DNA from 3 places in the Streptomyces sp. NPDC085931 genome. Region 2 is predicted to be linked to each of the others. Evidence: riboswitches for the same ligand, from Rfam matches in the RefSeq annotation. Region 2 holds a riboswitch; each other region holds the start of a gene.
The links. A riboswitch is a leader RNA that binds a small molecule or an ion and turns the genes downstream of it on or off. The one in region 2 is predicted to bind cyclic di-AMP.
Positions count from the first base shown of each region.

Region 1: linked by a shared signal. The riboswitch ahead of ACIGAN_RS28525 (transglycosylase SLT domain-containing protein) and the one ahead of ACIGAN_RS17705 (transglycosylase family protein) in region 2 are both predicted to bind cyclic di-AMP.
Region 3: linked by a shared signal. The riboswitch ahead of ACIGAN_RS13850 (M23 family metallopeptidase) and the one ahead of ACIGAN_RS17705 (transglycosylase family protein) in region 2 are both predicted to bind cyclic di-AMP.

Region 1 covers NZ_JBITSK010000015.1:158,509-161,774, reverse strand. Annotated here, with positions in the region: gene ACIGAN_RS28530 (polyprenyl synthetase family protein) at 1-617, opposite strand, end outside; cyclic di-AMP (ydaO/yuaA leader) riboswitch at 1,122-1,303, shown strand; gene ACIGAN_RS28525 (transglycosylase SLT domain-containing protein) at 1,307-2,086, shown strand; gene ACIGAN_RS28520 (HAD family hydrolase) at 2,050-2,898, opposite strand; gene ACIGAN_RS28515 (GNAT family N-acetyltransferase) at 3,054-3,266, shown strand, end outside.
Region 2 covers NZ_JBITSK010000007.1:413,679-416,944, forward strand. Annotated here, with positions in the region: gene ACIGAN_RS17700 (transglycosylase family protein) at 133-1,125, shown strand; cyclic di-AMP (ydaO/yuaA leader) riboswitch at 1,354-1,520, shown strand; gene ACIGAN_RS17705 (transglycosylase family protein) at 1,525-2,226, shown strand; gene eno (phosphopyruvate hydratase) at 2,479-3,266, shown strand, end outside.
Region 3 covers NZ_JBITSK010000006.1:68,674-71,939, forward strand. Annotated here, with positions in the region: gene ACIGAN_RS13845 (alpha-galactosidase) at 1-1,261, shown strand, start outside; cyclic di-AMP (ydaO/yuaA leader) riboswitch at 1,573-1,734, shown strand; gene ACIGAN_RS13850 (M23 family metallopeptidase) at 1,739-2,674, shown strand; gene ACIGAN_RS13855 (SGNH/GDSL hydrolase family protein) at 3,033-3,266, shown strand, end outside.

The sequences.
Region 1 (3,266 bases), on a different contig from region 2:
GTCAGCACGTCCACGACCGTCTCGTCGGCGCCGGACATCATCGCGCCGAACCGGCAGGAGACGGCGACCAGCGAGCCGGTCTTGCCGCCCAGCACGTCGAGGTAGTGCTCGACGGGGTCGCGGCCGTCCTGCGGTCCGGCCGTCTCCAGGATCTGGCCGGTGACCAGCCGCTCGAACGCCTCGGCCTGCACCCGCACGGCCTCCGGGCCGAGGTCGGCCAGGATGTGCGAGGCGCGCGCGAAGAGGAAGTCGCCGGTGAGGACCGCGACGGAGTTGCCCCAGCGGGTGTTGGCGCTGTCCACCCCGCGGCGCACGGCGGCCTCGTCCATCACGTCGTCGTGGTACAGCGTGGCGAGGTGGGTCAGCTCCACGACCACGGCCGACGGCACGATGCCGGGCGCGTGCCGGTCGCCGAACTGGGCGGCGAGCATCACGAGCAGCGGCCGGAACCGCTTGCCGCCGGCCCGCACCAGATGCTGGGCGGCCTCCGTGATGAAGGGCACCTCACTCTTGGTGGCCTCTAGCAGGCCTTCCTCGACAGCCGCCAGTCCGGCCTGGACATCGGCCTCCAGAGCCTGGTCCCGCACGCTCAGCCCGAACGGCCCGACGTCGGTCACGAGGGGTCTCCTGTCTGCTGGTGTCTGCCGGTGCTTACGCGGATTGTCGATAGGTCGCTGCCATCACTCGGATCAGCGTATCCGGTCACGTTTCGATCACCGCCAGCGCCCATGGTTACAGGCCGGGTGGTATCCGATCACGACCGCTATGTTTTCGATCAGCTCATAAGAACAGACATGTTCCGACTTACCGGGAATTCGCGACCTATGCGAGATTTGCGGCATTAACGAAGCAAATTCCTCTTGCGGGACATTGCGCCCCGGGTCGTGATCAGTGAATTGAATCACTTCGGCCCTTCCCCGGCCCCACCGGGGCACCGGGCGGTTTCGCCTTCCGCCGAAAGCGAGTTGAGGCTTGGCTCGCGCAAAGGATCAAGCGGTCCGATCCCCCCGGACCAAGGTCGAACAGTGCCTGGTGTGACTCCGGTGCTTGTTCCCGGCATGTGCTCTCGCATACGTTCCGGCCCAGTCCGGCGGACCGCCGAATCCTGCCGCCGCCCGGACTCCCCACACACACCGACTCACTCACGCAGGGCAGGAGCGGGGGACCCAGGTAAGTCGCCGGTCCGCACGACAGCGGAACGGCTCGGGGTGAAGCCGCGCACGACAGCAGCACGCCGTGTGCGGCCGGGCACCTCCCGGCCCGAACCCGACAGCTCACCTCGCAGGCGCCGGAGAGGAACATCGCCATGCCCGGACGAGGTAAGCACCGTCGCCCCAGCAGGAACCCGATCACCCGTGGTGTCGTCGCCGTCGGAACCGGCGGAGCGGCACTGACCCTGCCGCTCCTCGGCGCCACGCACGCGAGCGCCGCCGAGCCCCAGAGCGCGCCCGCCGCGCAGACCGTGCCGGCCGCGCAGACCGTGCCGCAGGCGGCCCAGCCCGCCACGTCGCTCACGTACACCGTGGCCAAGGGCGACACGCTGTACGGCATCGCGGAGAAGTACGACGTCTCCGGCGGCTGGAAGCAGCTCTACAAGGCCAACCGCGCCGCCGTCGGCGACGACCCGGCGGTGATCCACGCGGGTCTGAAGCTCAAGGTGGCCACGGCCAAGGCCGCCGCCGAGAAGAAGGCCACGCAGTCGTCCGCCCCGGCCGAGCCGGCCGGTGGCGTGACCCGGGCCACCCCGGCCGCCGCGAAGACCTACGCGAACAACCTCGACGGATGGATCCGCGAGGCGCTCGACATCATGGCCCAGCAGGGCATCCCGGGCTCGTACGACGGCATCTACCGCAACATCATGCGGGAGTCGTCCGGCAACCCGCAGGCGATCAACAACTGGGACTCGAACGCCGCCAAGGGCACCCCGTCCAAGGGCCTGCTCCAGGTCATCGACCCGACCTTCGCCGCCTACCACGTGCCCGGCACCCCCTACGACCCGTACGACCCGGTCGCCAACATCACGGCGGCCTGCAACTACGCGGCCGACCGCTACGGCTCGATCGACAACGTCAACGGCCCGTACTGAGCCGTCCCGCCCAGCAGTCGTTCGAGGACGACGGCGATGCCGTCGTCCTCGTTCGACAGCGTGATCTCGTCGGCCACGGCCTTGAGTTCGGGATGGCCGTTGGCCATCGCGACGCCGTACGCCGCCCAGTCGAACATCGGGATGTCGTTGGGCATGTCACCGAAGGCGATGGTGTCCGCGGGCCGCAGCCCCAGGTGCTCGGCGGCCAGCGCCAGCCCCGTCGCCTTGGTGACACCGCACGGCTGCAGCTCGACCGTGCCCGGCCCCGACATCGTCACCGTCGCCAGTGACCCCACCACCGAGCGGGCCGTCGCCGCCAGTTCGTCGTCCGACAGACAGGGGTGGCGCAGCAGCACCTTGCTGATCGGCTCGCCCCACAGCTCGTCGCGCCGGTCGACCCGCACCGCGGGCAGCGTCGGGTGCGGCATGAGGTAGCCCGGCTCGATGAGCGTGAGCCCGTCGACCCCGTCCTGGTCGACCGCCGCGTACACCTCCCCCACCTCGGCCTCGATCTTCCCGAGGGCCGTCTCGGCCAGCTCCCGGTCGAGCGTGACGGACCACAGCATCCGGTGCGCGCCGGCGTCGTACACCTGCGCGCCCTGCCCGCACACCGCGAGCCCCGTGCACCCCAGGTCGTCCAGGAGCGGCCGCACTCTCGGCGCCGGGCGGCCCGTCACCACGAGGTGCTGGGCACCGGCGTCCGCCACCCGCGCGAGTGCGGCGAGGGACCGGTCGGACAGGGTGTCGTCGCCGCGCAGCAGCGTCCCGTCCAGGTCGGTGGCGATGAGTGAATATGCGAGGGGTGCGGCCATGATCAGAGAATACGGACAACGCGCCCGTTCGTTTCATCGCACGGCGCACGCCGATTGCCGGGCGCACGCCGATTGCCCGGTTGAAGGCCTCTGCACCAGTTGGCAACAACATGGTCCGCTACCTACCCGAGGGGCCGCATCGAGCGGTACCTTCCATGTGTCCAGGGGGACTTGATCGGGGGGTCAGGTTGAGCAGTGGGCGCATCCGCGTGGCCGGGCCCGGGGAGCTCGGCGAGCAGGAGAGGGAGCGCTGGCGCGCGCTGCGCGCCGCCTCAGAGGCACCGCGCAACCCTTTCATGGAACCGGAGTTCACCGAGGCCGTCGGTCTGGTGAGGCCGCGGGCCCGGGTCGCGGTCGTCTACGACGGC
Region 2 (3,266 bases):
CTCTGTGATCTTCACGTGATCTGCGCGGCATGAACTTGTGACAAGTGATCGTGTGCCGATACGTTCACCCATCAGCGCGGCCGGGGACTCCCGGGCCGCGTGGGTCACTGCTGTCTCGCGAAAGGTATCCGCATGCTCTCCGGGAACGGTCGGCACCGCCGCCCCCGCCAGGCTCCGGCACTCCTCGTTGCGGCCGGAGTGACCGGCTCCGCCATCGCGATCCCGCTCCTCGGGGCCTCCGGTGCCAGCGCGGCCGACGGCACGACCTGGGACCGGGTCGCGGACTGCGAGACGGGTGGTGCCTGGAGTCAGAACAGCGGCAACGGCTACTACGGCGGCCTCGCCCTCTCCCAGGAGGACTGGGAGAACTACGGCGGTCTGGATTACGCGCCGAGTGCCGATCTCGCCAGCCGCTCCCAGCAGATATCCGTGGCGGAGAGAATCCTCGCCGACCAGGGGGTCGGCGCGTGGCGCACCTGCGGGCTGCTCTCGGGCCTCGAGCAGGGCGCGTCGGGGGAGTCCGGCAAGTCCGGTTCGCCCGATGAGTCCGCTCCGGTGGACTCGTCCGGCCTGCTCGACTCGCCGGGATCCGAGTCCTCCGCTTCTTCCTCGCCTTCGGAGTCCCCGGAGTCCCCGTCGCCTTCCCCGTCCGCATCACAGTCGCCTGACGGCTCGTCGACTGCTCGGGACGATTCCGCCAAGTCCGACAAGTCGCCCGACTCCCGTCCCTCCGGCCGGGCGTCCGACGGCTCGCCCTCGGCCACGCCCGAGGGGGAAGCGTCCGGCAACTCCCGGACGGCGGGCGAGGCTTCGGACCGCGCGGACCGCGGCTCCGGCCGTCACCGGGGTCCCAGCGCCGAGGAGAGCGCCGAAGTCGCGGGCGGCCACGAGAGCGGTTCCTCGGGCCGGCACGCCTCACGCGGCGACGCGGGTGCCGGCGAGGCGTCCGAAGGTGCCTACATCGTCGGCGTCGGCGACAGCTCCTGGTCCATCGCCGACTCCCTCAACGCGGGCGGCGGATGGCAGGAGTCGGCCACCGGGGACGAGAAGGCCGCCGACGGCGCCGCGGACCTCGTTCAGCCCGGTCAGACGCTCACCGCGGAGGGCGAAGCGGACGAGCGGTAGCCCATCGGGCAGTGCGGAAACGAGGGTCGAAGTCACCGCGAAACCGGGTGAGTTAGCGTCATGTTTCGCGCCGTATGTCCCGTATAAGTGCGGTGAGAGATAGATCTCAGAAGCCCTGATCGTCTTTGAAATTCCGCCGATCATCTGTCTACGGTCGTGACCGCTCGTCAATGCGAGCCCCGGCTGCCGCAACGCCGAATCCTGCCAGCGGCCGCACGGGAACAGTCGTCGCGTCAAGCGCCGTAGGCAGGAGCGGGGGACCCAAGGTAGGTGCCCGACCGGCCGGTTGCGCCGGAAGGGCTTGGGGTGGAGCCGCGTCCCGTGAGGGGCGTGGCCGGGCAACTCAACCGGCCCGAACCCGACAGCTCACCTCGCAGGCGTCGGTGAGGGGATCTCTCCATGCTGTTTTCCGGCAAGGGCACGCACCGCCGTCCGTCCAAGGCCACTCGCGCCATCGCCATCGCCGGTGTCACCGGTGCCGCCGTCGCCGCCCCGCTGATGGCGGCCGGCAACGCCTCCGCCGCCACCGCCTCCGAGTGGGACGCCGTCGCCCAGTGCGAGTCCGGCGGCAACTGGTCCATCAACACCGGCAACGGCTACTACGGCGGTCTGCAGTTCTCCGCCTCCACCTGGGCCGGCTACGGCGGCACGAAGTACGCCTCCACCGCTGACCAGGCCACCAAGGCCCAGCAGATCGAGATCGCCGAGAAGGTGCTCGCGAGCCAGGGCAAGGGCGCCTGGCCGGTCTGCGGCAAGGGCCTGTCGAGCGCCGGCTACACCGGCGGCGGCTCCACCGACTCCGGCAGCTCCGCGCAGAGCCAGAGCCAGAGCCAGCAGAGCACCGAGACCCGCGAGACCCAGCAGCAGCCGGCCTCCCGCTCCGACGAGCGCCCGGCCGCGAAGAAGACCGTCACCACCCCGACCGGCAAGAAGGTCAAGAAGGGCGACGGCGAGTACAAGGTCGTCAAGGGCGACACCCTGAGCTCGATCGCGGCCGAGGAGAAGGTCAAGGGCGGCTGGGAGAAGCTCTTCAAGCTGAACAAGGACATCGTCGAGGACGCCAACCTCATCTACCCGGGCCAGCAGCTGCACCTGAAGTAAGCAGCCGGTCCACCCCGTCCCCACGGGCTCCCCGTCCCGATGCGTCGTCCCCCGTACGCACCGGGACGGGGTTTTTCGGCAATCGGCTTTGTTCCGTTCGGAAACAATTTACTCTCGGTTCTGTCCATGGGGTGGGCGACCCGGTGGCCGATCGCCCGGAGCCGGTTAGGCTCATGTCGCGAGCCACCACGGCCCGCACCCCGCCGGGTCCACGCGACCCGCGTCACCGCGTCACATAAGAAGGAGATGCTCGTGCCGTCCATCGACGTCGTCGTAGCCCGGGAAATCCTGGACTCCCGAGGCAACCCCACGGTCGAGGTCGAGGTCGGCCTCGACGACGGCAGCACCGGCCGTGCCGCCGTCCCGTCCGGCGCCTCCACGGGCGCCTTCGAGGCCATCGAGCTCCGCGACGGCGACTCGAACCGCTACCTCGGCAAGGGTGTGGAGAAGGCCGTCCTCGCGGTCATCGAGCAGATCGGCCCGGAGCTGGTCGGTTACGACGCCACCGAGCAGCGCCTGATCGACCAGGCGATGTTCGACCTGGACGCCACCGACAACAAGGGCTCCCTCGGCGCCAACGCCATCCTCGGCGTCTCGCTCGCCGTGGCCCACGCCGCCTCCGAGGCCAGCGACCTGCCGCTGTTCCGCTACCTGGGCGGCCCGAACGCGCACCTGCTGCCGGTGCCGATGATGAACATCCTGAACGGCGGCTCGCACGCCGACTCCAACGTGGACATCCAGGAGTTCATGATCGCCCCGATCGGCGCGGAGTCCTTCTCCGAGGCCCTGCGCTGGGGCGCCGAGGTCTACCACACGCTGAAGAAGGTCCTGAAGAGCAAGGGCCTGGCCACCGGCCTCGGCGACGAGGGCGGCTTCGCCCCGAACCTCGGCTCCAACCGCGAGGCCCTCGACCTCATCCTCGAGGCCGTCAAGGAAGCCGGCTACACCCCCGGCGAGCAGATCGCCCTGGCGCTCGACGTCGCCGCCTCCGAGTTCTACAAGGACGGCGTCTACACCTTCGAGGGCAAGGAGCGCTCGGC
Region 3 (3,266 bases), on a different contig from region 2:
CGGCTTCGGCGGGGCGAGCCGCGCCTGGCACGCGTACCAGCGGGCCTACGTGATCCCGGACGCCGGGCAGGACCGGCCGGTGCTGTTCAACTCCTGGGAGGCCACCGGGTTCGACATCTCCGAGGAGCAGCAGCGGGCGCTCGCCGAGCGGGCCGCGGCCCTGGGGGTCGAGCTGTTCGTCGTCGACGACGGCTGGTTCGGGGCGCGCACCGGCGACCGGGCCGGGCTCGGCGACTGGACGCCCAACCCCGAGCGCTTCCCCGGCGGGCTGAAGCCGCTCGCCGACCATGTGCACGGCCTCGGCATGCGGTTCGGCATCTGGGTCGAGCCGGAGATGGTGAACCCGGACAGCGACCTGTACCGCGCCCACCCGGACTGGGTGCAGTACCAACCGGGACGAAAGCGGACGGAGTTCCGCAATCAGCTCGTACTGAATCTGGCCCGGGAGGACGTCCAGGAGTACCTGTGGGGGCAGCTCGACGGGCTCCTGGCCGGCGCCCCGATCGACTACGTCAAGTGGGACTTCAACCGCTGCTTCACCGACGCCGGCTGGCCCGGTGACCGCTACCCGCAGCGGCTGTGGGTCGACCACGTCCGCGCCCTGTACGGCCTGCTCGACCGGCTGCGGGCCGCCCACCCGGGCGTGGCCTTCGAGTCCTGCTCGGGCGGCGGAGGCCGGATCGACCTGGGCGTGCTCAGCCGTACGGACCAGGTGTGGACCTCCGACAACACCGACCCGCTCGACCGGCTCGCCATCCAGCACGGTTTCAGCCAAATCCACCCCGCGCGCGTGATGGCCGCCTGGGTCACCGACAGTCCGAACGCCATGCTCAACCACCGGGCCAGTTCCCTGCGGTTCCGGTTCGTCAGCGCCATGGCCGGGGTCCTCGGGGTCGGCGGCGACCTCACGAAGTGGACGGAGGAGGAACTCGCCGAGGCGCGTCAGTGGGTGGCGCGCTACAAGGAGATCCGCCCCGTGGTGCAGCGCGGTGACCTCTACCGGCTGCGGCCCCCGGAGGGCGGGCCGAGCGCCGTGCAGTACGTCCTCGGCGACGAGACCGTCGTCCTCGCCTGGCTCCCGGCGCAGCGCTACGGCGACCCCGGGCCGGCGCTCCGGCTGCGCGGCCTCGATCCGGCGGCGACGTACGAATGCCTCGAAACGGGCGAACTGCACCGAGGGGCCGTCCTGCTGCACCACGGACTGCGGGTCGTGCTGCGCGGAGACCTGGACGCCACCGTGGTCCGCCTTAAGCGGAAGTAGTCATTCTTGTCCGAATAAGGCGCTTCGGCCGCTTCGCCATAACGTGCCCCGGTCGTAAAGGAGATGAGAACGGGGTGCGTGACCATCGTCATACTCGTGACGATGTGTTGTTGCCATGCGCACGTAATCAGGGCCCCATTCAGGGCGATTGAGGAAAGCCGGAGATCCGTAATCCACGCTCGGTGACGGGAAAATGTGCCGACGCGTCAAGAAAAACGCCTCCACGGGCAACCGCAAGCTTGTCCCGTCGCGTCCTGGTCGCTTACGTTCCACACCAATCCGGACGGACGCCTAATCCTGCCGCCGCCCGGAGCCCGCACACACTGACCCGACGTACGGCAGGAGCGGGGGACCCACAGGTAAGACGCCTGTTCCGGTTCCCGGAACGGGCTTGGGGTTAAGCCGCGCCCGCCGCGGCCGGGCATCTCCAGCCCGCACCCGACAGCTCACCTCGCAGGCGACGGAGAGGAATTCGTCATGCCCGCGAAGGGTAAGCACCGCCGCCCCAAGACCCAGCGTTTCACCCGCTCCATCGCCGTCGCCGGAACCGGCGGGGCCGCTCTCGCCCTTCCCCTCATGGGGGCCGCCGGCGCCCACGCCGCCACTCCGCAGGCGGCTGTGGAAAAGGCCGTCCAGGCCGCCCCGGCCGCCGAGAAGAAGGCCGCGGAGAAGGCCACCGGCACGCGCACCTACACGGTGAAGGCCGGCGACTATCTCGCGAAGATCGCCGACGACCAGAACGTCAGCGGCGGCTGGAAGAAGCTCTACTCCGGCAACCGGGACGCCGTCGGCGACGACCCGTCGCTGATCCACCCGGGCCTGAAGCTCTCCCTCGGCAAGAAGGCCGCCGCGAGCGCCCCCCGGGCGTCCGCGCCGTCCGCGCCCAAGGCATCGGCCGAGAAGGCGGAGAAGCCCGCGCAGAAGCCCGCGAAGAAGTCCTCGTCCGCCGGGACGCGGACCGCCGCGAAGCCGGCCGCCGCGCCGGCCGCCCAGAGCAACGCCGCCGGCTACAGCTCGCCGGTGGACGGTGCCACCGTCGGCACCCCGTACCGCATGTCCGGCAGCATGTGGTCCAGCGGCTACCACACCGGTGTCGACTTCGTCGTCCCGACCGGCACCTCCCTCAAGGCCGTCGGCGCGGGCACGGTCGTCTCCGCCGGATGGGGCGGCGCCTACGGCAACCAGGTCGTCATCAAGCTGAACGACGGCCACTACGCCCAGTACGCCCACCTGTCCCAGCTCTCCGTCTCGGCCGGCCAGACCGTGACGGCCGGGCAGCAGGTCGGCCTGTCCGGCGCCACCGGCAACGTCACCGGACCGCACCTGCACTTCGAGATCCGCACCGCCCCGGGCTACGGCTCGGACGTGGACCCGGTCGCCTTCCTGCGCTCCCACGGCGTCTCCGTCGGCTGACCCGTCGCGCGACCGGCTGCCCGGCCCGGGTCGGGTCCGGCTCGGTCGTCGCACCTGACACGCCGCCGAAGGCCGGTCCCCGATCCCCGGGGCCCGGCCTTCGGCGTGCGCGCCCCCGGCGCGGGCCACCGACCGGGGGCGCCGGGCGGGACTGCGGTGGCCACGTCCGGACCGGCGGCTTCCGGGTGCGGCGGTTCCCCCGCAACACCCCTGACGCGTCGGCTATTCCGGAATTGGCGAACACTTTGGGAGTGGCTTATCTCACCGCCCGTCAACCTTTTCTACGGTCGCGTAGGTCACATTCGAAGGTGAATCATGAGCGGCTGTGGCAGACGATTCGAAGAGTGACAGCAGAGCAGTGATCGGGTCGTACGTGGCGGTGGGGGACAGCTTCACCGAGGGTGTCGGTGATCCCGGCCCCGACGGGGCGTTCGTCGGCTGGGCCGACCGGCTCGCCGTCCTGCTCGCCGACCTCCGGCCCGAAGGCGACTTCCGGTACACCAACCTCGCCGTGCGCGGGAAGCTCCTCGACCAGATCGTGGCGGACCAGGTTCCGCGGGCCGTCGAGATGGCCCCGGACCTCGTCTCGTTC